Regions from separate parts of the Streptomyces sp. NPDC044106 genome, predicted to be linked through region 2. Evidence: riboswitches for the same ligand, from Rfam matches in the RefSeq annotation. Region 2 holds a riboswitch; each other region holds the start of a gene.
The links. A riboswitch is a leader RNA that binds a small molecule or an ion and turns the genes downstream of it on or off. The one in region 2 is predicted to bind S-adenosylmethionine.
Positions count from the first base shown of each region.

Region 1 (7,583 bases), on a different contig from region 2:
ACGAGGCCCAGCTGGTACGTGTCGTGCGGAAGCTCGGCCGCCAGACGGGCGGGGAGGCGGGGGTGGCGGCGGATCAGGGAGTGATCGCCCCAGGTGGAGGTGAGGACGACCAGCTTGCGGCCGCCGGTGCGCAGGGCGCTCCGGTAGCGCTCGCGCCGTGGCAGGGAGGCGAGGACGCGGTCGAGGGTGGGGTCGCCGGTGACGGTCGCGCGTGCGGCAGCCGGAGGGCACTCGGCGGCGAGGCGGGCCGCCTGGGAGGGGTGGGCCAGCGCGTGCAGGCGGGCCAGCGGGCGCCCGTCGGCCATCAGGAGTGCCGGGTCCATGCCGGAGGCGGAGTCGCCGGAGCCGGGCCGCGCGGGCAGGGCCTTGTTGTAGCCGGCGCCGTGCGGCAGCAGGACGCGCGGTCCGCGCAGCCCGGCGAGACCGCCCTTGGGGCTGGCGGTCAGGATCAGGTCGTGGGACTGGGCCAGGGCCTCGGCCCAGGGGAGGGTGCGCCCGCCGGCCCGCTCGACCGCCGAGAGGGCGTCGGCGCCGAAGTCGGAGCCGGGGACCAGGGTGAAGCGGCGGCGGACGCGCTCGTCGCCCGCGAAGACCGGCAGGACGTCGAGGAGCCGGTGCAGGGCGGTCGCCGACCGGGCGGCGAACAGGACGCGCTTCTCACCGCCGGACGGAGCCACGACGGGACGGGACCCGCTGCCCGCTGCCCGCTGCCCGCTGCCCGCTGCCCGCTGCCCGCTGCCCGCTGCCCGCTTCGGGAGTGTTCATTCTAGTCTGCACGGCAGCGTCGCGCGTCCCGTTTCCGCACTTCGGGGCGGGTATGTACGGATCGGCGGGAGGCATGCCGGGAATCGTACCCGGCTCCGCAGGATAGACCTGCGGCGGAGGCACGCTGCGACCGGAGTCGGATCCGGAACGGATCGGCCGGGTATTAGCGTGGACGGAACAGATCGATCGACAGGATCCGAGGTGCCCGGCCCATGCCAAGCCGCAGCGAGAGCCGTACCGAGCTCATCGAGTCACTCATGGAGCGGTTCCCGCACGTGCCGCGGGAAGCCGTCATCAAGGAGGATCTGCTGCGCGGCGGCATCGCCTTCGACGAGTCGGCGCTCAGCGACAACGAAGGCGGTGACGTCAAGCCGAAGTCGTACTTCATCTTCTCCTTCGACCACGGCACGCTGCCCGAGCTCGGCGCCGCCGCGCTGCGCCGCCCGCCGGAGGAGATCGTCCTCACCGGCGGCCCCTACGAGCTGCGCCGCACCGTCGTCTCGGTGCGCGTGAACCCCGGCTCGCCCTACCGCGTCGCCGCCGACGACCACGGCGTCCTCGGCCTCTACCTGGACGGCGTGCGGATCTCCGACGTCGGCCTGCCGCCGATGCCGGACTACTACCGGCACACGCTGGAGAACGGCAAGTCCGTGATGGAGGTGGCACCCACCATCCAGTGGGGCTACCTGATCTACCTGACGGTCTTCCGGGTCTGCCAGTACTTCGGCGCCAAGGAGGAGTGCCAGTACTGCGACATCAACCACAACTGGCGCCAGCAGAAGGCGGCGGGCCGCCCCTACACCGGCGTGAAGCCGATGGACGAGGTCCTCGAAGCCCTCGCCATCATCGACAAGTACGACACGAACAAGTCCTCCACCGCGTACACGCTCACCGGCGGCGCCATCACCACGCAGCTCCAGGGCAAGGACGAGGCCGACTTCTACGGTCAGTACGCGAAGGCCATCGAGGAGCGCTTCCCCGGCCGCTGGATCGGCAAGGTCGTCGCGCAGGCGCTGCCCAAGGCGGACGTGCAGCGCTTCCACGACTACGGCGTGCGGATCTACCACCCCAACTACGAGGTGTGGGACCCGTACCTGTTCGAGCGGTACTGCCCCGGCAAGGAGCGCTACGTCGGGCGCGACGAGTGGCACCGCCGCATCCTGGACTCCGCCGAGGTGTTCGGGCCGCGCAACGTCATCCCGAACTTCGTGGCGGGCGTGGAGATGGCAGAACCGTTTGGCTTCAAGACCGTCGACGAGGCCATCGACTCGACCGTCGAGGGGTTGCAGTACTTCATGTCGCGCGGCATCACGCCCCGCTTCACCACGTGGTGCCCGGAGCCGACGACGCCGCTGGGCAAGGCGAATCCGCAGGGCGCGCCGCTGGAGTACCACGTCCGCCTCCTTGAGGCCTACCGCGCGACGATGGAGGCCAACGGCCTGACGTCGCCGCCCGGTTACGGCCCGGCGGGCCCCGGCAACGCGGTCTTCTCGGTGAGCTCGTTCATGGACAGCCTGCCCGCGGAGAAGGCGGCTCCGGAGGACGCGGTCACTCCCGCCCAGGCGCGGTAGGTCCGCCCGCGGTGAGCCTGCTCGGGGTCGTCGGAAACCCCGGGCGGGCCGCCGGAAGGGCGTGTTACGGTCGGTGCGGGTCATGAGTTCCAGCGTCAAGCCCCGGCTCGCTGGACGGCACCCCGCTTCCGTCGCGGGTGCCCCGGGTGACGACCCGCCCCGCGCGACGTGCGCGGGGAACGGCGGATCACCGGGGTCGGCGACACCCGGGGTCCACGACTCCGGAAGGCGCACCATGACGCACTCGCACCAAGCCCCCGCCTCTCCCGCACGGCAGGTCGACGTACTGCTCTCCTCCTACGACGTACGCGACGACGGACTGATCCCGCTGCACGTCCTCGGCCCGACCCTCGGCGCCCCGGCCGCGCTGCGCACGCCCGACCCGGAACGGCTGCGGGCCCAGCTGCGCGCACATCACGGCGTCGTCCAGTGGGTGCCGGGCCACAATGTCCTGCGGCTGCGGCGCGGCGCGGGCCGCGCCACCCTGATCCGCCTCGACCCGGCCCTCCCGGCCGGTCAGGAGCACCGCTTCATAGGATGACGGCGTGATCCGGACGCGGGCGACCCCCGCGTCCGGGCGGCGCGACAGTCAGCCACCCAGAGCCGGAGGTCCCCTGTGCAGCACCAGCCCGTCACCGTCGTCACCGGCGGCAGCCGCGGTATCGGCGCGGCTGTCAGCGCCCGTCTCGCCGAGGACGGCCACGACGTCGTCATCGGCTACCGCTCGAACGCCACGGCCGCCGACGAGGTCGCGGCGACGGTCCGCGCGGCCGGCCGCCGCTGCGTCACCGTCCAGGTCGACACCGCCGACGAGAGCGACGTCGACCGCCTCTTCGACACCGCCGCCGCCGAACTCGGCCCGGTCACCGGACTCGTCAACAACGCCGGTGTGGGCGGTCCCGTCGGCCCGCTCGCCGACGCCGACGCCGAGGGCATGCGGCGGGCGCTGGAGGTCAACGTCCTCGGCTACCTGCTCTGCGCCCGGCGCGCGGTGCGGGACATGCGGGCCCACGGCGGCGGAGCCATCGTGAACATCTCGTCCGCCGCGGCCACCCTCGGCGGCCCCGGTGAGTACGTGCACTACGCGGCCGCCAAGGGCGCCGTCGACACGCTGACGGTCGGCCTGTCCAAGGAGGTCGCGACCGACGGCATCCGCGTCAACGCCGTCGCCCCCGGCGTCATCTGGACCGAGTTCCACACCGACCCCGAGCGCCCCGCGAAACTCGCGGCGGGCATCCCGCTGGGCCGCTCCGGTCAGCCCTCGGAAGTCGCCGGGGCCGTGTCCTGGCTGCTCTCGGACGACGCGTCGTACGCGACCGGCACGGTCCTGCGGGTGGCGGGCGGGCGCTGACCTCGCCCGACGACTGCCGGGGACGGATCGGACTCTCGTACGCTGCGGGCATGATCACTGGTTCCGCCGCCCTCGCTCAGGGCGTCCTCATCCGGCCCCTCACGCTCGACGACGCGGCGCGACTCGCCGGGGCCCGTCGCCGCAACCGTGCCCACCTCAGCCCCTGGGAGCCGGTGAGGCCCGCCTCCTTCGACACCACGGAGGGGCAGGCGGAGCGGATCGGGAGCCAGTTGGAGGAGTGCCGCGCGGGCCGGTCCGCGCACTGGGTCCTCGAGAGCGACGGGGAGATCGTCGGTCACACCGAGCTGACGAACATCGTGCTGGGCCCGGCGCGCAGGGGCAGCCTCGGCTACTGGATCGACGCCGAACACGTGGGCCGCGGCCTCGCCTCCGCCGCCGTGCGGTACGTCTGCGCGGCAGCGGGCGGCGAGTTCGGCCTGCACCGCGTGGAGGCGTGCACCCTCCTCGACAACACGGCGTCGCAGCGCGTGCTGGCGAAGTGCGGTTTCGTGGAGTACGGGATGGCGCCGGGCTACCTGCACATCAATGGCGCCTGGCGTGACCACCGGCTCTTCCACAAGATCCTCGACGACCGACCGGTGTAGGGGGATTGGGGCCCGGGTCGACCGGGCCCCCTCCTTCTCAGACGATGTTCTCCGCGACCTCCGCCTGCTCGCGGTCCGATCCGTACGCCTGCGGGGTGCTGTAGGAGCGGCGTGCCACGAACCACCACACGGTGGCCAGGAGCAGCACCACGGCCAGCGCGATCGAGGCGTAGTTCATCGAGTCGACCGTCACAGGCGAGGACTGGGGCAGGCAGAACAGCACCGTCACGAACACCACCCAGAGTACCGCGATCCAGCCGACCGGCTTGCTCCAGCGGCCCAGGTTCCAGGGGCCGGGCCGGAAGCGGTCGCCCGCGCGAAGGCGCAGGAAGATCGGGATGGCGTACGCGGGGGTGATGCCGATGACGTTGATGGCGGTGACCGCCGTGTACGCGGTCGTCGAGTACAGGGAGGGCAGGGCGATGACCGCCGCCAGGCCCACCGAGAGCCACACCGCGGGCACCGGGACCTGCGTGCGGGAGCTGACCTTGCGCCACAGCGCGGAGCCGGGCAGCGCGTTGTCGCGGCTGAACGCGAACACCATGCGGCTGGCCGCGGCGGTCTCGGCGTTGCCGCAGAACAGCTGCGCCACGATCACGATGAGCAGCAGCGCCGTCGCGCCGGACTCGCCGATCGCGTCGATCATGATCTGGGCGGGCGGTACACCGGTGGCGCTCTCCTGGGCGCCCACGTAGTCCTGGATGGCGAAGGTCAGCCCGGCGAGCAGGACGAAACCGGCGAGCCACGACGCCCAGATGGCGCGCACGATGCCGCGCGCCGCGGTGACCGAGGCGTTGGAGGTCTCCTCGGACAGGTGGGCGGACGCGTCGTATCCGCAGAAGGTGTACTGGGCGAGGAGCAGGCCGATCGCCGTCACGTAGAGCGGGTTGTCCCAGCCCGTGTCGTTCACGAACTCGCCGAAGACGAACGAGGCCGACTGGTGGTGGTCCGGCACGATCACGAGGACGCCGACGATCACGGCGACGCCGGCCACGTGCCACCACACGCTGATCGAGTTGAGGAGGCTGACCAGCTTTACGTTGAAGAGGTTCAGGACGGCGTGCAGGAGCAGGATGCACAGGAAGATCAGGAAGGTCTTCTCCGTGGTCGGCGTGAAGCCGAACTTCAGGTTCAGGAACGCGCCGGTGAACAGCGCGGCGCCATAGTCGATGCCGGCTATCGCGCCGAGCAGCCCGAGCAGGTTCAGCCAGCCCGTGTACCAGCCCCACCGGCGTCCGCCGAGCCGGTCCGCCATGTAGTAGAGGGCGCCCGATGTCGGGTACGCGCTGGTGACCTCGGCGAGCGCCATGCCCACGCAGAGCACGAAGAGGCCGACGCCCGCCCAGCCCCAGAGCATCACGGCGGGGCCGCCGGTGCCCATGCCGAAGCCGTACAGCGTCATGCAGCCGGACAGGATGGAGATGACGGAGAAGCTGATGGCGAAGTTGCCGAAGCCGCCCATGCGGCGGGCCAGGACGGGCTGGTAGCCGAGCTCTCTGAGTCGCTCTTCCTCGTCCTGGGCGGGCACTGGCGCTGGGGCGGTGCTCGACGACCAGGTGGTGCGGGACACGGTGGGACCTCCGGTGGGCGGCTGCGGGGACGTGCGGGGCGAGTGGGCGGTTCCGGGTCTAGCCCGGACCGCGGGAGGCGCTGAAGCAGCGGGTGCGGGCCTGGACGAAGACCTCGGCGGCGGCGTCCGCGTCGGCGGGGGAGTGGGTGCGGTAGGCCCACGGCACCGTGGTGAAGAACGGGCCGAGGGCCTGGAAGACCCGCGACGCGTCGTGGAACTGGTGCGCGCCCCAGAGCGCGTGCGCCAGGTGGTTGAGGTCGAGGAGCGACGCGGTGGCGGGCGTCGTGTGGTCGAACCACAACTGGAGGGCGAGGAGCGCGGCGCGCGTGGCGTCCTCGGAGATCCAGTGCAGGTCGAGGGCCTGCTCCTGCCCGGCCTCCCTGCGGTACCGCTCGACCCGGACGTACAGCGGCAGCAGGTGCAGCGGGGAGCCGGCGGGCGCCGCGGCCGAGGCCCACTGCACGAAGTTGTACGCCTCGGTGAGCGGGCCCCGCGCGCGGCGCCCGTACACGAACTGCAGCATCCGGTGGTACGCCTCGCGGTTGCCCGGATCCCGCTTGTCGGCCTCGGCGAGCAGCTGCCAGGGGCCGGGGAAGAGCATCGGCTCGGGCGGCGCCACCCGGTGCTCGTCCCACCGCTGGCCCACGTCGAGCCGGGCCAGGGCCAGCAGGCAGACCCACGGCACGGGGTCCTCGGGCGACAGGGCGGAGGCCTCGCCGCACGCGGTGACGGCCTCGCGCCACAGGTCGTTGGTCTGCCGGTGCTCCGTGCGATGGGCGCGCAGGGCGCGCTCGACAAGGACCCGCGCGTACAGCACGGCGCCCGACGCGCTGTGCGGTTCCTCGGCGCGCCAGGCCCGTACCACGTCGGAACCGGCCACGGCGGCGGCCAGGACCTGGGTGCGCTGCGTCCACAGCCCCCAGTCGGGTGTCTCGGTCAGCAGGTTGCGGGTGGAGACCCAGCGACCGGTCCTGAGGTCCTGGAGCACTGCGCGCAACGCTGCGTCGTGGCCCGCCGGGTGGTACACCGGGCGGCCTGACGGCATGGGCATGAGTCCTCTGTTGGGGGAAGAGGGCGGAGGCTGATGGGATAAGCGGTGCATTTGTTAAGGGAGTTGACGGTGTGGCACGGCGGTCAGTGTAGAGCCGAGTTCTCCAGATCCAAGGCCATTCGTGGATCTTTTGTGACCCTTACTTGTCAACACGGCGCGCCGAACGGACATTTGGCGTGCAGTCTCTGTCTTTCCGATGTCTTTTCGATCTCTTGACGCACTCCGGGCCGCTGTAGCAGTCTGCCGCGGTGATCACCTATGACCGGCGGCCCCCGGCGCAGCGGCCCGTGCTCGCCGTGGACCAGGGCACCTCCGGGACCAAGGCCCTCGTCGTCTGCCCGGAGCGTGGCGTGATCGGCTCGGGCACGGCGCCCGTACGCCCTCGCTTCCTGCCCGGCGGCCTGGTGGAGGCCGACCCCGCCGAGCTGTTCGCCTCCGTCGTCGACGCGGGCCGCCGGGCGCTCGCCGACGCGGGCGAACCGGTCGCCGCCGTCGGCCTCGCCAACCAGGGCGAGACGGTCCTCGCCTGGGACCCGGCCACCGGGAACCCCCTGACCGACGCGCTCGTCTGGCAGGACCGCCGAGCGCAGTCGGTCTGCGACGGACTCTCCGCCCACGCGGAGGAGTTGAAAGCCCTCACCGGACTGCCGCTCGACTCGTACTTCGCCGC
Region 1 is NZ_JBWKFZ010000004.1:444,037-451,619, reverse strand. It holds gene AC07DI_RS09635 (translation initiation factor 2) at 1-677, opposite strand, end outside; gene AC07DI_RS09630 (radical SAM protein) at 978-2,336, shown strand; SAM riboswitch class IV at 2,415-2,525, shown strand; gene AC07DI_RS09625 (hypothetical protein) at 2,572-2,877, shown strand; gene AC07DI_RS09620 (SDR family NAD(P)-dependent oxidoreductase) at 2,953-3,687, shown strand; gene AC07DI_RS09615 (GNAT family N-acetyltransferase) at 3,738-4,292, shown strand; gene AC07DI_RS09610 (amino acid permease) at 4,330-5,862, opposite strand; gene AC07DI_RS09605 (hypothetical protein) at 5,921-6,913, opposite strand; gene AC07DI_RS09600 (FGGY family carbohydrate kinase) at 7,162-7,583, shown strand, end outside.
Region 1: another riboswitch for S-adenosylmethionine. It lies ahead of AC07DI_RS09625 (hypothetical protein); the one in region 2 lies ahead of AC07DI_RS22275 (aminotransferase class V-fold PLP-dependent enzyme).

Region 2 (7,583 bases):
TACAGCTCGGTCGCGCGCTCGGCCTGTTCGTAGAGCCGGTCCACCTTGGCCCGGGTCTCGGACGGCTTGTCCTGCGGCGCGGCGCCCGCGGGCGCGCCGCCGAGGGCGACGGCCGCGGCGGCCGCTGCCGCCGAAAGGACACTGACGCGTGCACTCCGGTCGAGACCGGGCTGTGCGGGACGGCGATGGGACCCCACGGGAAGCCGCTCTCCCTTCCGCTGACGAACCCCCCGGCTGCCCCGGGGGAATGCGCGCCGACAGTAGCCGTGCGACCACACGGCGGCCAAAGACCCGGCGGGGTGCGGAAAGGGTGCGGAAAGGCCGACGCCCCGTCTCTGACGCAGGTCATCAACGGGGCGTGCGGTCAGCGGGAGTTGCCGTAATTCGCCCGTTCGGGCGGTACCAGCGAGCCGTTGACGTCAAGCGGGCGGCGCTGCGCGGCTCAGACGCGGACGCCGAACTGGAAGGAGCCCAGGTACGACATCGACTCGTAGCGCACCGAGGCGCCGGGGTGCGGGGCGTGCAGCACCTGGCCGTTGCCCGCGTAGAAGCCGACGTGCGCGAGGTTGTTGAAGAAGACCAGGTCACCGGGTTTCAGCTCGCTGCGGCCGATCTTCGTGCCGTCGTTCTGCTGGGTGTACGTGGTCCGGGTGATGGAGACACCGGCCTGCGCGAACGCCCACTGGGTGAGGCCGGAGCAGTCGTAGGAGTTGGGGCCCGTGCCACCGGAGACGTAGGGCTTGCCGATCTGGGTGGCGGCGGCGCTCAGGGCGGCGGCGCCGCGGCCGGAGGCGGGGGCCTCGTGGCCGAGGTCCGTGCGCTTTTCGGCGGAGCGGCTCGCGCGCTTCTGCTCCTTGGCGGCGAGCGCGGCCTTCTCCTTGGCGGTCAGCGTGTTGAGGAGCTTCTGCGCCTCGCCGAGCTTGCCCTGGACTTCCTGCTTCTTCTTGCCGAGCTCCGTGCGGGTGGCCGCCAGGTCGTCGAGCTTGCCCGCGGCCTCCTTGCGCTGCTGCGCGAGGTCCCGCTGCTTCTTCTGGATCTTCTTGAGCGCGTCGACCTGCTGGCTGCTCAGCTGGTCGAGGGTGGACGCCTTGTCGAGGTAGTTGTCCGGGTCGGAGGAGAGGAAGAGCTGCAGGGAGGGGTCGATGCCGCCGGAGCGGTACTGGGCGCTGGCCATCGAACCGAGGCCGTCGCGCAGGTCGTTGAGCTCCTCCTGGCCGCGGGCGACCTTGTCCTGGAGATCGCCGATCTGCTTCTCGAGCTTCTCCTGCTTTTCCTTGGCCCCGTTGTACTTGTCGGTGGCCCGCTCCGCGTCCTCGTAGAGCTTGTCGACCTTGGACTTGACCTCGTCCTTGCTCGGCTTCGGCGCGGCCTGGGCGGCGCCCTGCGAGGTGAGGGCCACGGCAGCGGCGGCGGTCGCGGTGAGCACGGTCACGCGGGTGCGGCTCGGCTGCTTGGGTCGACGGTGGGACGCCACTCGGGCGGCTCCTTCATCCTCCGGCCGCCTACCGGGACGCGGCGGGCGGGTACCACCGCCGCCACCCCGGATGGGTGATCAACCGAGCGGGGGTTCGAGGCGAGACCTTAGTGACCTTCTTGTGATCAGTACAAATCTCATCAGCAAAAAATCAGACTCGGAGCGCATTCTTTACCGATGACGCACAGCCGGTGACCTTCTTCTGACGCTACGTCGCGTCGAGCGACGCTCAATTCGGGCATAGGGCCCAGGAGTTGCAGGAGACCCCTTAAACCCGCGAAAGCCCCGTACGGTCAGCCCCGCGAAAGCTTCTTCAGGAGCACCGCCGAAGCCACCGGACGGGCACCCGCCTTGGCGATCCCGTCGGCCACCTCGCGGTCGGTCGAGACGACGACCACGGGCCTGCCCGGCGGCTCCGCGCGCACCAGCTGACGGATCAACTCATCAGCGGTGACACCGGCCTTGGAGAACAGCACCCGCACCCCGCGCGGCGGCGCGAGCAGCACCGGCGCGGCCAGCTCCGCGCCGTCGAAGACGCAGGTGACCTCGGCGCCCGACTGCAGGGCGAGCTGCGAGAGCGAGCCGAGCAGCCGCAGCCGCTGCTTCTCCAGGGGCATGGTCGGATAGCCGGTCTTGGTGACGTTGTAGCCGTCGACGACCAGGTGCGCCTGCGGCAGCGCGAGCAGCTGGTCCAAAATGGCCGGATCGTTCTCCGAGAGCGCGCGGGCGGCGATGTCCTTGGGCGACATCCGTCCCGGCTCGACCGCGTCCACGGTCTCGGCCGGGCGTACGGAGACGGGCGGCAGCGCCAGTTCGCGCCGCAGCCCCTGGGCCGCGTCGAGGACCGTGTCGAGCAGCAGCCGCAGCCGCATGTCCTCGACGCTGCGCCCCTCGCGCGCCGCCCTGCGGCTGGCCTCGAGGGCGGCCTCGGTCTCGCCGAGCCGCGCCTTGAGCCGCCGCGTCTCGCTCTCCGCCGCGGACACCTGGGCCTGCCCCTCGGCGCGGGCCGCCTCGATCTCCGCGGCGGCCTTGCGCAGCGCCGCCTCGCCGCGCTTGACGTCGCTGAGCGCGCCGCGCAGCTTGCGGTGCACCGACTCGGCCTCCTTGCGCGCCGATTCGAGCTCGGCACGCAGCCGTTCGGTCTCCGCCCTGGTCTGGCCGCGGGCCGCCGCCAGCTCCTCGCGCAGCCGCTCGAGCTCGGCCCTGGTTTCGTCGTCCACCCGCTCGGCGTCGGCCCGCTGGGCCTCCTCGCCCGCGGCGGTGACCAGCTTCACCCATCCCGTGGGGCGCAGCACATAGGCGGCGGCCGCCACGTCGAGCGGGTCGGCCGCGGGCGGCGGCGAGCCCGCGTCCAGGGCGGCGGCGAGCTCGGCCTGGGCCTCTCTGAGCCGTTCGCCGATGCGCTGGCGGAAGAGGGTGTCGTTCTCCAGCGCCGCCGCCATCGCGTTGCCGGCGAACTTCGCGCGCCGGGTGGGCGTGAAGCGCGCGTACTGCCGCAGCTGAGGGGGCAATTCGGCCAGGGTGAGGCCGCCGAAGCCGTCCGAGACGATGTGGACGACCCGCCTGCGCACCCCGTCGGGCAGCGGGCGGTCGAGCACCTCAGCGGCGCCGTCGTCCGGCTCCCCGCCTGCGCTCTCCACCATCCGTCACCCCACTAGCTGTGCGGGCCCCGCTCCCTCAGGAGTCGGCGCCCGGCCTGTCCACGAGTTCCACCTGATCCACGGCGTTGCACCATCGGCACCGTACGGACTCGATGGTCTCACTGACCACCTCGCGTTCCTCGACGTTCGACTCTCCGGCCAGGTCGAGATGCACATACTCGACGACCTTCGAGCTGCGGGTCACATCGAAACGCGTGAGATTGCCGCACAGCGTGCAGCGCCACCGCGTGGTGGCGGTCGGCAGAGGAACCGTCATCGTGGCTGTTCGCTTTCTTCGGTGACTTGCGCGGCGACATCTTCGGCGACCGTGGGACCGCGCGGCTTCCTGGGTGCGCGTTGCCCGTAACCCTAAGGCCTGTAAGGGGCGCCGTGCGGCGGCCCGCGGAGCGGCATGGCGGTCTGTGCGGCCGACGTCCGTTACGTCATGCTCTGTCCATGATCCGAACATGGGGTACGAAGGCGGGCCGGCTGCTCGGCGGGCGGACCGCCCCGGTGACGTACGGCCTGATCGCCGTCTGCTGTGTGGTCTTCCTGATCTCCCCGGTGTCCGGGCTCAACCCCGCCTACGGGCGCGGCGACGAGCTGATCGGCGCGCAACAGGTCTACTTCGAGCGATGGGGAGTGGTCCCCGTCGAACTGTTCAGCGGTGCCCCTGACGCCGCTCTCGGCCCGTTCACCGCCCTGTTCGTGCACGGAAGCTGGCTGCATCTGCTCGGGAACATGCTGTTCCTGTACGTCTTCGGGGTCATGGTCGAGGAACGCATGGGCCACCTCCATTACGCGTTCTTCTACGTCTGCTGCGGCTGTCTCGCCCTGCTCGCCTACGCGGCCGCGCACGCGGGCTCCGACCAGACGCTCGTGGGAGCGTCCGGGGCGATCTCCGCCGTCCTCGGTGCCTGCCTCTATCTCTTCCCTCGGGCGCGCGTCACCAGCCTCTTCCCGTTCCTCTTCTTTCTGCCGCTGCGCTTTCCGGCCTGGGTGGTGCTGCCGTTCTGGGTGGCGCTGCAGTGGCTGGCGGCGGGGCAGGGCGGCAAGGGCACCGGCGTGGCCTATCTGGCGCACCTGGTGGGCTTCTCGCTCGGCTTCCTCTACGCGTGGGGGTGGTCGGCCCGGAAGACTAGAGTGAACGGCACAGCACCGGCCACCGAGGGAGACAGCAAGCCGTGATCACCGCGATCGTGCTCATCAAGACCAGCGTGGACCGGATTCCGGAGATCGCCGAGTCGATCGCCGCGCTCGACTCCGTCAGTGAGGTCTTCTCCGTCACCGGCACGTACGACCTGATCGCGATGGTGCGCGTGCCGCGCCACGACGACCTCGCGGACGTCATTCCCGGCCGGATCAGCAAGATCCCCGGAGTCGAGGCGACCGACACGCACGTGGCGTTCCGCACGTACTCCCAGCACGACCTGGAAGCGGCCTTCGCGATCGGCCTCGACTCCTAGGGACCCTCGGGGCCCTTGAGGCCTCCTGGGACTCCTCAGGCGGCGACGCCCGTGTCCGGCACGCAACGTCCGTCCTCGGTGCGGTAGTTCCACCGCGCGCCGTCCGCCACCAGCTCCTTGACGGCGCGTACGAAACGCTCGACGTGCTCGTCGGGGGTACCGGCGCCGAAGCTCACCCGGATGGCGTTCAGCGACTTCTCGCCGGGCGCGGCCTCGGGGGCACCGCACTCGCCGGGCTCGCCGGGCTCGCTGCCGAGCAGGGTGCGCACCAGCGGGTGGGCGCAGAACAGGCCGTCCCGTACGCCGATGCCGTACTCGGCGGAGAGCGCGGCGGCGAAGTGGGAGCTGTTCCAGCCGTCCACGACGAAGGAGATGACGCCCACCCGCGGCGCGTCGTCCCCGAAGAGCGAGAGCACCCGCACGGCCGGCACCTCGGCGAGGCCCTCGCGCACCTTCCTGATCAGGTGCTGCTCGCGCGCGACGAGCTCGTCGAAGCCCGCCTCGGTGAGCGCCTTGCAGGCCGACGCGATCGAGTAGACGCCGATGACGTTGGGCGAACCGGCCTCGTGCCGGGCCGCGGAGTCGTGCCACTCCACATCCACACCGCCGCCTGCTTCCTTGGGGCGTCGCGCCACCTTCCGCGAGGCGCCGCCGCCCGCGAGGTACGGCTCGGCGGCGCGCAGCCAGTCGGAGCGGCCCGCGAGAACGCCCGAACCGAACGGCGCGTACAGCTTGTGGCCGGAGAACGCGACCCAGTCGACGTCCAACTCCTCGATGGAGACCGGGTGGTGGGGCGCGAGCTGGGCGGCGTCGAGGACGATGCGGGCACCGTGCGCGTGCGCGGCGGCGGCCAGCTCACGCACCGGCCACAGCTCGCCGGTGACGTTCGATGCGCCGGTGACGCACACCAGGGCGGGCCCGTAGGGGTCGCGGTCGGCGAGGGCTCGTTCCAGGGTGTGCACGGCCTCGTCGGGGGTGCGCGGCGCGTTGAGGTAGGTGACGCGGGCGTCCCGCCACGGAAGCAGCGAGGCGTGGTGCTCGGTCTCGAAGACGAAGACCTGGCAGTCCGCGGGCAGGGCGGCGGCGAGCAGGTTCAGCGAGTCGGTGGTGGAGCGCGTGAAGACGACCTGGTCGTCCTCGCGGCAGCCGAGGAACTCGGCGACGGTCCTGCGGGAGTTCTCGAAGAGGTCGGTGGAGAGCTGCGAGAGGTAGCCGGCCCCGCGGTGCACGCTGCCGTAGTACGGCGCGTACGCGGCCACGTCGTCCCACACGCGCTGCAGTGCCGGGGCGCTCGCCGCGTAGTCCAGCGCGGCGTAGCTCACCTCGCCGCCGGTGACCAGCGGAACGGTGACGTCCCTGCCGAGGACGGCCAGCGGGGCGCAGACGGACGAGTCGGTGGCAACGGCGGAAACAGACATGGCGAACTCCCGTGAGACGCAGGCGAGATCACCGCGCCGGAATCACGTCGACGGCGCGGGAGAAAAGTGCAGAAGGGTGTGCGGAGGCGGGGCGTAGAAGCCCTGTCACATTCGCTTGCTCACGAGACTGCTCCCTTGAGGACCAGGACCCCAGGGCGTGCAGGGGTCCGCGCTTGCCATACGCCTTGCTGCGTACGACCTGGTCTTCACCCGGGGCACCCCGCCACGGACGGAGGGTTGCCGGACAGCGGGCCGGGGCCGTAGTCGCTGTCACTCATGACCTGTGCAGCATCCTGCCACACGATCTTCGGCGCGCAAGGCGCAGTCCAGAATCCGGACTGCGCCCTGCGTCACATCGAGGGGTGCGAAGAGGGGTGCTCAGCGGTTGCTGGCGGACACCCAGCGCTCAAGGGCTCGCTTCGCGGCGCCCGAGTCGATCGACCGCGCCGCCTTCGCCATGCCGGCCCGGATCTGCTCCACGAGCGGCTCGTCGGTCGGGCTGAGGGCGACGAGCGCCGCCGCGGAGTTCAGCACCACCGCGTCCCGCACCGGCCCGCTCTCGCCGTCCAGGAGCCGCAGCGCGACCTCCGCGTTGTACGAGGCGTCGGCGCCCCGCAGCGCCTCGACGGGCACGAGGTCGATCCCGACGTCGCGGGGGTCGAAGGCCTCCTCGCGCACGGCGCCGTCCCGCACCGTCCAGACCCGGGAGGTCGACGTCGTCGTCAGCTCGTCGAGTCCGTCGTCGCCGCGGAAGACGAGGGAGGAGTTACCCCGTTCGGCGAAGACCCCGGCCACGATGGGCGCCATCCGGGGGTCGGCGACCCCGACCGCCTGGGCCCGCACCTTGGCCGGGTTGGTCAGCGGGCCGAGGAGGTTGAAGACGGTCCTGATCCCCAGCTGGCTGCGCGCGGCGCCCGCGTGCCGCAGCGCGGGGTGGAACTTCACGGCGAAGCAGAACGTGATGCCCGCCTCGTCCGCGACCTCGACCACCCGGCGGGGCGTGAGGTCGAGGTTGACGCCGAGCTTCTCCAGGACGTCGGAGGCGCCGGACGCGCTGGAGGCGGCGCGGTTGCCGTGCTTGACGACCTTGGCGCCCGCTCCCGCGACGACGATCGCGGACATGGTGGAGATGTTGACGGTCTTGGCCCCGTCGCCGCCCGTGCCCACGATGTCGACGCTCGGGCCCGGCACGTCGATGACGTTGGCGTGCGCGTACATGGCGCGTACGAGACCGGAGATCTCCGCGACCGTCTCACCCTTGGCCCGCAGCGCGATCACGAAGCCCGCGATCTGCGCGTCGGTGGCCTCGCCGCGCATGATGCGGTCCATCGCCCACGCGGTGTCGTCGGCGCTCTGGTCCCGTCCTTCGAGCAGACCGTTCAGCACGTCGGGCCAGGAACGGGCCGCCGCGGTGTCGCCTCCTGCGGGGGTCACAGCGTTCATAGCCGCTCCTGGTGTGAGTGTGCGTGTGAGGACCACCCTATCCAGCCCCGGGACGGCGAAGAGCCCCGTCCAGAGACTGGACGGGGCTCCTGCCGTGGCGACCATGGGAGGTCAGAGCTTCAGAGCTCGCGGTTGATCAGTG
Region 2 is NZ_JBWKFZ010000011.1:328,781-336,363, forward strand. It holds gene AC07DI_RS22245 (C40 family peptidase) at 1-197, opposite strand, end outside; gene AC07DI_RS22250 (C40 family peptidase) at 443-1,474, opposite strand; gene AC07DI_RS22255 (NYN domain-containing protein) at 1,768-3,117, opposite strand; gene AC07DI_RS22260 (hypothetical protein) at 3,152-3,391, opposite strand; gene AC07DI_RS22265 (rhomboid family intramembrane serine protease) at 3,571-4,302, shown strand; gene AC07DI_RS22270 (Lrp/AsnC family transcriptional regulator) at 4,299-4,580, shown strand; gene AC07DI_RS22275 (aminotransferase class V-fold PLP-dependent enzyme) at 4,616-5,998, opposite strand; SAM riboswitch class IV at 6,163-6,280, opposite strand; gene trpD (anthranilate phosphoribosyltransferase) at 6,377-7,441, opposite strand; gene qcrB (cytochrome bc1 complex cytochrome b subunit) at 7,578-7,583, opposite strand, start outside.

Region 3 (7,583 bases), on a different contig from region 2:
ATGTAGCCCTTGTCGAAACGCATGCCCTCGGTGAGCTCAAGCTCCAGACCGAAGGTCTGCGACTCCTCGACGGTGATGACGCCTTCCTTGCCGACCTTGTCCATCGCCTCGGCGATGAGCTCGCCGATCTGGGTGTCGGCGGCGGAGATGGAGGCCGTCGAAGCGATCTGCTCCTTGGTCTCCACGTCCTTGGCCTGCTCGAGCAGGGCGCCGGAGACAGCCTCGACGGCCTTCTCGATGCCGCGCTTGAGGGCCATCGGGTTGGCGCCGGCGGCCACGTTGCGCAGACCCTCGCGCACCAGGGCCTGGGCCAGGACGGTCGCGGTCGTCGTGCCGTCACCGGCGACGTCGTCCGTCTTCTTCGCGACCTCCTTGACCAGCTCGGCGCCGATCTTCTCGTACGGGTCCTCGAGCTCGATCTCCTTGGCGATGGAAACACCATCGTTGGTGATCGTGGGGGCGCCCCACTTCTTCTCGAGGACGACGTTGCGACCCTTGGGGCCCAGGGTCACCTTGACGGCGTCGGCGAGCTGGTTCATGCCGCGCTCGAGGCCGCGCCGTGCCTCCTCGTCGAACGCGATGATCTTGGCCATGTGAAGTGGTCCTCCCGGACGGGGTGGAAACGCAAACGGATCGTGCCCGCGCCCGCGACGGACGGCCTGCGTGCCGTGTGGTTCCTTGCCCCACGCGGCTCGCGGGCCTCGCTGACCCGACCCAAGTTCTGTCACTCTCACTCGTAGAGTGCTAAGCCCAATGATTAGCACTCGACCCCTGCGAGTGCAAGCGCCTCTCAAGGATCCCCGCCCCGCCGCCGGGCGCGCGCCGGGCGCGCCCCGCACACACGAGGGGCCCGTACCCCTGTTGGGATACGAGCCCCTCGCGATGCTTGCTTCGGTGGTCGGTCGCGCCGAGCTAGACGGCGAGCTTGACCATGTCCGCCTGCGGACCCTTCTGGCCCTGCGAGATCTCGAACTCGACTCGCTGACCTTCTTCAAGGGTGCGGTACCCGTCCATCTGGATCGCGCTGTAGTGGACGAAAACATCCGCACCACCGTCGACCGCGATGAAGCCGTACCCCTTCTCCGCGTTGAACCACTTGACGGTGCCCTGAGCCATGCCTAACTCCCCTATTACTGGCCCTTGCACAGGACCGCACTTCGCGGACCCGGGTCAGACCTCACCCCCCAATGCCTGGGGGTGTGCGCCGGAACGCGTCGACCGCCGCTGAATGTATCTGTCCAACTGCCGTCTGCAACAGGTCAATCGGACGAGAATTCTGGGCACGCCCGAACGGTAATATGCGGAGAATTCGCCAGGATTCAGGGCAAGTCGGGCCATACGAAAGCCGCATAAGGTTCACATGGGCAGCGCTCTTTGGCTACTTCTTGTCGGCCCGGGCCGACTTCGTATATGCACACGGCATTAACGGCGAAGCACTCTTCCCAACTGTACCGCGCTCAACCATGCAGAATTGCCCCCTCCGTTTCTCGGCGGAGAGGGCAATTCGGGTTACGCAGGCTTCTTGCGGAAAAGGATCAGCCGCCGGCGACGGCCGGAATGATCGAGACGCCCGCGCCGTCCGGGGTGGCCGTCTCCAGGCCCTGTTCAAAGCGGACGTCGTCGTCGTTGACGTACACGTTCACGAAGCGGCGCAGCTTGCCCTGGTCGTCCAGGACGCGGGCCGCGATGCCGCTGTGCTTCTTCTCCAGATCGGCGATGACCTCCCCGAGATTCGCCCCCTCGGCGGCAACCTCGGCCTGCCCGCCGGTGTAGGTACGAAGGATGGTGGGGATACGGACGTTGACGCTCATGGGTTCACCTCAGAAGTACGGGGGCGGGGCGCCCCTGGAAGGGGCGCGGGGAACTGCGCGAGGACGGACCACGACCGGCGGTCGACGACGCCGATCAGGCCCTACGGCGACTAGCCGGCGAGCCCCGCGGAGCGAAACGCCTCAAGGCTCGGCTTGATCGTGGCGGTGGCCTGCGACGTATCGGCGACCGCGTCAAGCGTCTTGAGGCCATCACCCGTGTTGAGGACCACCGTGGTCAGCGAGGGATCGATGAGGCCCGCCTCGACGAGCTTCTTCGTGACGCCCACCGTCACCCCGCCCGCGGTCTCCGCGAAGATCCCTTCCGTGCGGGCGAGAAGCTTGATCGCGTCGACGACCTGCTCGTCGTTCACGTCCTCCACCGCCCCGCCCGTGCGGCGCGCGATGTCCAGGACGTACGGCCCGTCGGCGGGGTTGCCGATGGCAAGCGACTTGGCGATGGTGTTCGGCTTCTGGGGGCGTACGACATCGTGGCCCGCCTTGAACGCCGCCGACACCGGCGAACAGCCCTCCGCCTGAGCACCGAAGATCTTGTACGGCTTGTCGGCGACGAGGCCGAGCGCGATGAGCTCCTTGAGCCCCTTGTCGATCTTCGTGAGCTGCGATCCCGACGCGATCGGGATGACGAGCTGGTCGGGCAGCTCCCAGCCGAGCTGCTCGCAGATCTCGTACGCGAGGGTCTTGGAACCCTCGCCGTAGTACGGCCGCAGGTTGACGTTGACGAAGCCCCAGCCCTCGCCCAGCGGGTCGCCGATGAGCTCGGAGCAGAAGCGGTTGACGTCGTCGTAGTTGCCCTCGATGCCGACGAGCTCACCGCCGTAGACCGCGGCCATGACGACCTTGCCCTGCTCCAGGTCGTGCGGGATGAAGACGCAGGAGCGGAAGCCGGCGCGGGCGGCGGCGGCGCCGACGGCGCCCGCGAGGTTGCCGGTGGAGGAGCAGGAGAGGGTGGTGAAGCCGAAGGCGCGCGCCGCTTCGAGGGCCTGGGCCACGACGCGGTCCTTGAAGGAGTGCGTGGGGTTGCCGGAGTCGTCCTTGACGAACAACTTGCCCTGCTGGACGCCGAGTTCGGCGGCGAGGTTGTCGGCCTTGACGAGCTTGGTCCAGCCGGGGTTCAGGTTCGGCTTGTCGGCCACGTCGGCGGGGACGGGGAGGAGCGGGGCGTAGCGCCAGATGTTGGCGGGGCCGGCCTCGATCCGCTTGCGCAGGGCTTCCGGGTCGCCGAGGGGCAGGTCGTACGCGACTTCGAGGGGGCCGAAACACTCGACGCAGGCGAAGATCGGACCGAGCGGGAACCTGGTGCCGCATTCCCGGCAGGAGAGGCCCGAGGCGGGACCGAGGTCTACGGGAGAGGTGGTGCTTTCGGTGGCGACGGTCTGCACAGCCATGGAGGCGAGGCCCTTTCTCCTCATCTTCCTCGCGACGCATTTCGCCGCGAGACGGAATTGGCACCTTCCCTAGCCGGGAGCCTCGCGACGATGACGTACGAGACCGACTGGATGGTTGCCGGGGCTTCAACGGGCCGTATCCCTCTGCCCCTCTGGATGAGCGGTATTCGATTGTTGATCTCAACGCCGTGGTGACCCCGGCATGCGATGGTCTCCGGCGTTGTTCAAGACTGTAACCGAAGCCCCGGACCCTTGAGATAGTCGTCCGAACCGCGAGATGGATCACATATGGGAGGACCGCGACCGTGCTGGAAGAGGCCGAGCACTGGCTGAGCAGGCGTTCCTGGTCCGTCGCCGATCGTCCGCTGGACCTTCTGACCGCCGCCAAACGTGCCTCGGGCACCTCGGTGAGTGTCGTGCTGCCCGCGCTCGACGAGGAGGGGACGGTCGGCGAGATCGTCGCCGAGATCCGCCGCGCCCTGATGGAGCGGGCCCCGCTGGTCGACGAGCTCGTGGTGATCGACTCCGGCTCGACGGACCGTACGGCCGAGGTCGCGGCGGCGGCGGGCGCCAAGGTCGTGCACCGCGACGAGATCCTGCCGCGTGTCGCGGCCGTACCCGGCAAGGGCGAGGTGCTGTGGCGCTCGCTGCTCGTGACGAGCGGGGACGTCGTCGCGTTCGTCGACGCGGATCTGCGGGAGTTCTCCGCGGACTTCGTCTCGGGGATAGTGGGCCCGCTGCTCACCGACCCCGACGTGGCCTTCGTGAAGGCGATGTACGACCGTCCGCTGGGCGAGGCCGCGGGCCAGGGCGGCCGGGTGACGGAGCTGATGGCGCGCCCGCTCCTGAACATGCACTGGCCGCGCCTCGCGGGGTTCGTCCAGCCGCTGGGCGGCGAGTACGCGGCGCGCAGGTCGCTCCTCGAGCGGCTGCCGTTCCCCGTCGGGTACGGCGTGGAGCTGGGGCTGCTCGTCGACGCGCTGCACACCGTGGGCCTGGACGCACTCGCGCAGGTCGACGTGGGGGTGCGCAGGCACCGCCATCAGGACGGGCAGGCGCTCGGCCGGATGGCGGCGGCCATCTACCGCACGGCGCAGCTGCGGCTCGCGCGCGGCCATCTCGTACGTCCCGAACTGACGCAGTTCGAGCGGGGCGAGCACGGCTTCGTCCCGCGGACGTACGCGGTCGACACCGAGGAGAGGCCGCCGATGACGGACGTCGCGGAGTACGCGCACCGACGCGTGGCGTGACCGCGGTGGCCGGTGAACCGCCCGGCCCGCATGATCCCGCCCCCACCGGGCACGGAACACATTCCAGCCGGGCGCCACGCGGAGTCCGGTCGTACGTTTGCCCGGCCCCTGGACGGGCTACGTGTTGCCACATGGTCTCCGAGTCCGCATCCACAGCAGCAGCGCAGGTACTGGTCGCGTCCAACCGCGGCCCCGTCTCGTACACCGTCGAGGAGAACGGGGAGCTGAGCGCCAGACGCGGCGGCGGCGGCCTGGTCTCCGGGCTCAGCGCCATCGGCGGCGACGCGGACGCCCTGTGGGTGTGCGCGGCGCTCGGCGACGGCGACCGCGAGGCGGTGCGGCGCGGCGTCGGGGAGCCCGGCGTACGGATGCTGGACATCGACGCGCGGGTCCACGCGGACGCGTACAACGGCATCGCGAACTCGGTGCTGTGGTTCGTCCACCACATGCTCTACCAGACCCCGCTGGAGCCGGCCTTCGGGCCGGAGTTCCGCGCGCAGTGGGCGGCGTACGAGGCGTACAACCGCGCGTTCGCCGAGGCGCTGGCCGCGGAGGCGGCGCCGGGGGCGGCGGTCCTGGTGCAGGACTACCACCTGACGCTGGTGCCGGGCATGCTGCGGGAGCTGCGCGACGACGTGCGCATCGGCCACTTCTCGCACACGCCGTGGGCGCCCGTGGACTACTTCAGGATGCTGCCTGACGACGTGGCGGAGCAGGTGCTGCGCGGGATGCTCGGCGCGGACCGGCTCGGCTTCCTGACCGGGCGGTGGGCCGACGCGTTCACCGAGTGCTGCGTGCGGATCGTCGGCGGGACCTCGGGGACCCGGATCGGGGTGCACGGGCTCGGCGCCGACGCGGACTTCCTGCGGGAGCGCTCGCGGCGGGACGACGTCGAGGAGCGGATGCGGACGCTGCGGGAGCAGGCGGGCGAGCAGGACGGCGAGAACCGGAAGCTGATCGTCCGGGTGGACAGGACGGAGCTGTCCAAGAACATCGTGCGGGGCCTGCTGGCCTACCGCGAGCTGCTCGACACCCACCCCGAGTGGCGCGAGCGCGTCGTGCACGTCGCCTTCGCCTACCCCTCACGGCAGGACCTCTCGGTCTACCGCGACTACACCGCGGAGGTCTCCCGGGTCGCAGAGTCGATCAACTCCGCGTACGGGACGCCCGGCTGGACCCCCGTCCTGCTGCACGTCGACGACGACTTCGCGCGCTCCCTCGCCGCCTACCGCATGGCGGACGTGGCCCTGGTCAACCCCATCCGCGACGGCATGAACCTCGTCGCCAAGGAGGTCCCGGTGGTCTCGGACGAGGGCTGCGCGCTGGTGCTCTCGCGGGAGGCCGGCGCCCACGAGGAGCTGGGCGAGGACGCGATCACGGTCAACCCCTACGACGTGACGGGCACGGCACAGGCCCTGCACACGGCGCTCACCATGGCCCCCGAGGAGCGGGCCGAGCGCACCAAGCGCCTGGCGTCGGCGGCCACGGCGCTGCCGCCGGCCCAGTGGTTCCTGGACCAGCTGCGGGCGCTCACGGGCTGACGCTCGGCCCGCGACCGGACGGCGCTCAGCCGCCGACGGCCGCCGCGATCGACGAGAGCAGCTCCACGACCCCCGCCGGGCCGTCCACCACCAGGTCGGCCCGGCCCGTCAGCTCCTCGACCTCCGCGCTGCCGCTGCACACGAGCAGGCCCGCGACACCGTCCGAGCGGAGCTTCTCCACCGCGCCGAAGGCGGGCAGGTCGCCGAGGTCGTCGCCCGCGTAGAGGACGGACTCGGCCCCCACCTCGCGCAGGTACTCCTCCAGGGCCACGCCCTTGTCCATGCCGGGCGGCCGCAGTTCGAGGACCATCCGGCCCGGCTCGACGATCAAGCCGTGCCGCCCCGCGAGCTCGGCGAGCGGCTCGCGCAGCGTCTCGTAGGCGGCCTGCGGGTCCGCGGCCCGGCGCGTGTGGACCGCGACGGCCCGGCCCTTCTCCTCTATCCAGGTGCCGCGCCAGGCGCCGATCGCGTCGAGGAACCCGGGCAGCTCGGCGCGGACGGCCGCGACGCCGGGGTGCGGTTCGGCGGCGTGCACCGTGCCGGTGACGGCGTCCCAGCGCTCGGCGCCGTAGTGCCCGAGGACGACGAGGTGCTCAAGACCCGCCGCGCCCGCGAAGCCGCCGTAGCGGACCGCGACACCCGCCGGGCGGCCCGTGACCACGGCGACCGACCGCAGGCGCGGGGCGAGCGCGGCGAGCGCGGGCACGGCGCCGGGGTGGGCGCGGGCCTGTTCGGGGTCGGACACGATCGGCGCGAGCGTGCCGTCGAAGTCGAGCGCCACGACGGCCCGTCCGGGCCGGGCGAGGAGGGCGGCGAGACCGTCGCGCCCTGCGGGCGTCACGGGCTCGGGCAGGCCGGGACGTCCGGGCCTGTCGGGCTGCGTGTACGTAGGGTCACCCATGGGCCCGACCTTAACCGGGTCAGCGCTCGTCGCGCCGTGACTCCCGCACGCGACGCAGCCGATTGACCGTAATCGGGTCGTGGGCGAGCGCGCGGGCGTCGTCGAGCAGGGCGTTCAGGAGCTGGTAGTAGCGGACCGGCACCATGCCGAGCTCCTCGCGGATGGCGCGCTCCTTGGCGCCGGGACCGGGCCACGAGCGCCGCTCCAGGGCGAGGACGGCCCGGTCGCGCGCGGAGAGGGCGGATGGGCCCCCCGGGTCCTGCGGGTCCTGTGAACCCTGCGGATCCCGTGAACCCTGCGGGTCCTGAGCACTCTGGTCGCCCTGATCGCCCTGGTCGCTCATACCGACACGCTAGCCCTACGCCTGCTCCTGCCGTCGCCCTACTCGGCGTTCTCCTCGGTCACCGCGCGGTTCTGGATGCGCTTGAGGACCGAGTCGGGGCTGCTGCCCTTCTCGACCGTCTTGCCGATCTCCTTCTTGATGTCCGCGGAGACCTGCGCCCAGGACGTCTTGCCCACCGGGTAGAGCTGCGAGGTCGGAAGCTCGTCGAGGAACTTGCCGAGCTCGGTGTGGCCGCGGTCCTCGGCCATCGCCTGCGAGGCGGAGGTCGTCACCGGCAGGATGTCGTACTCGTTCGAGAAGTCGAGCACGTTCTTCTTGCTGTAGACGTAGT
Region 3 is NZ_JBWKFZ010000003.1:487,714-495,296, forward strand. It holds gene groL (chaperonin GroEL) at 1-593, opposite strand, end outside; gene AC07DI_RS07315 (cold-shock protein) at 913-1,116, opposite strand; gene AC07DI_RS07320 (MoaD/ThiS family protein) at 1,536-1,811, opposite strand; gene thrC (threonine synthase) at 1,922-3,217, opposite strand; SAM riboswitch class I at 3,235-3,380, opposite strand; gene AC07DI_RS07330 (glucosyl-3-phosphoglycerate synthase) at 3,523-4,467, shown strand; gene AC07DI_RS07335 (alpha,alpha-trehalose-phosphate synthase (UDP-forming)) at 4,599-6,008, shown strand; gene otsB (trehalose-phosphatase) at 6,034-6,909, opposite strand; gene AC07DI_RS07345 (DUF3263 domain-containing protein) at 6,929-7,252, opposite strand; gene AC07DI_RS07350 (ABC transporter substrate-binding protein) at 7,291-7,583, opposite strand, start outside.
Region 3: another riboswitch for S-adenosylmethionine. It lies ahead of thrC (threonine synthase); the one in region 2 lies ahead of AC07DI_RS22275 (aminotransferase class V-fold PLP-dependent enzyme).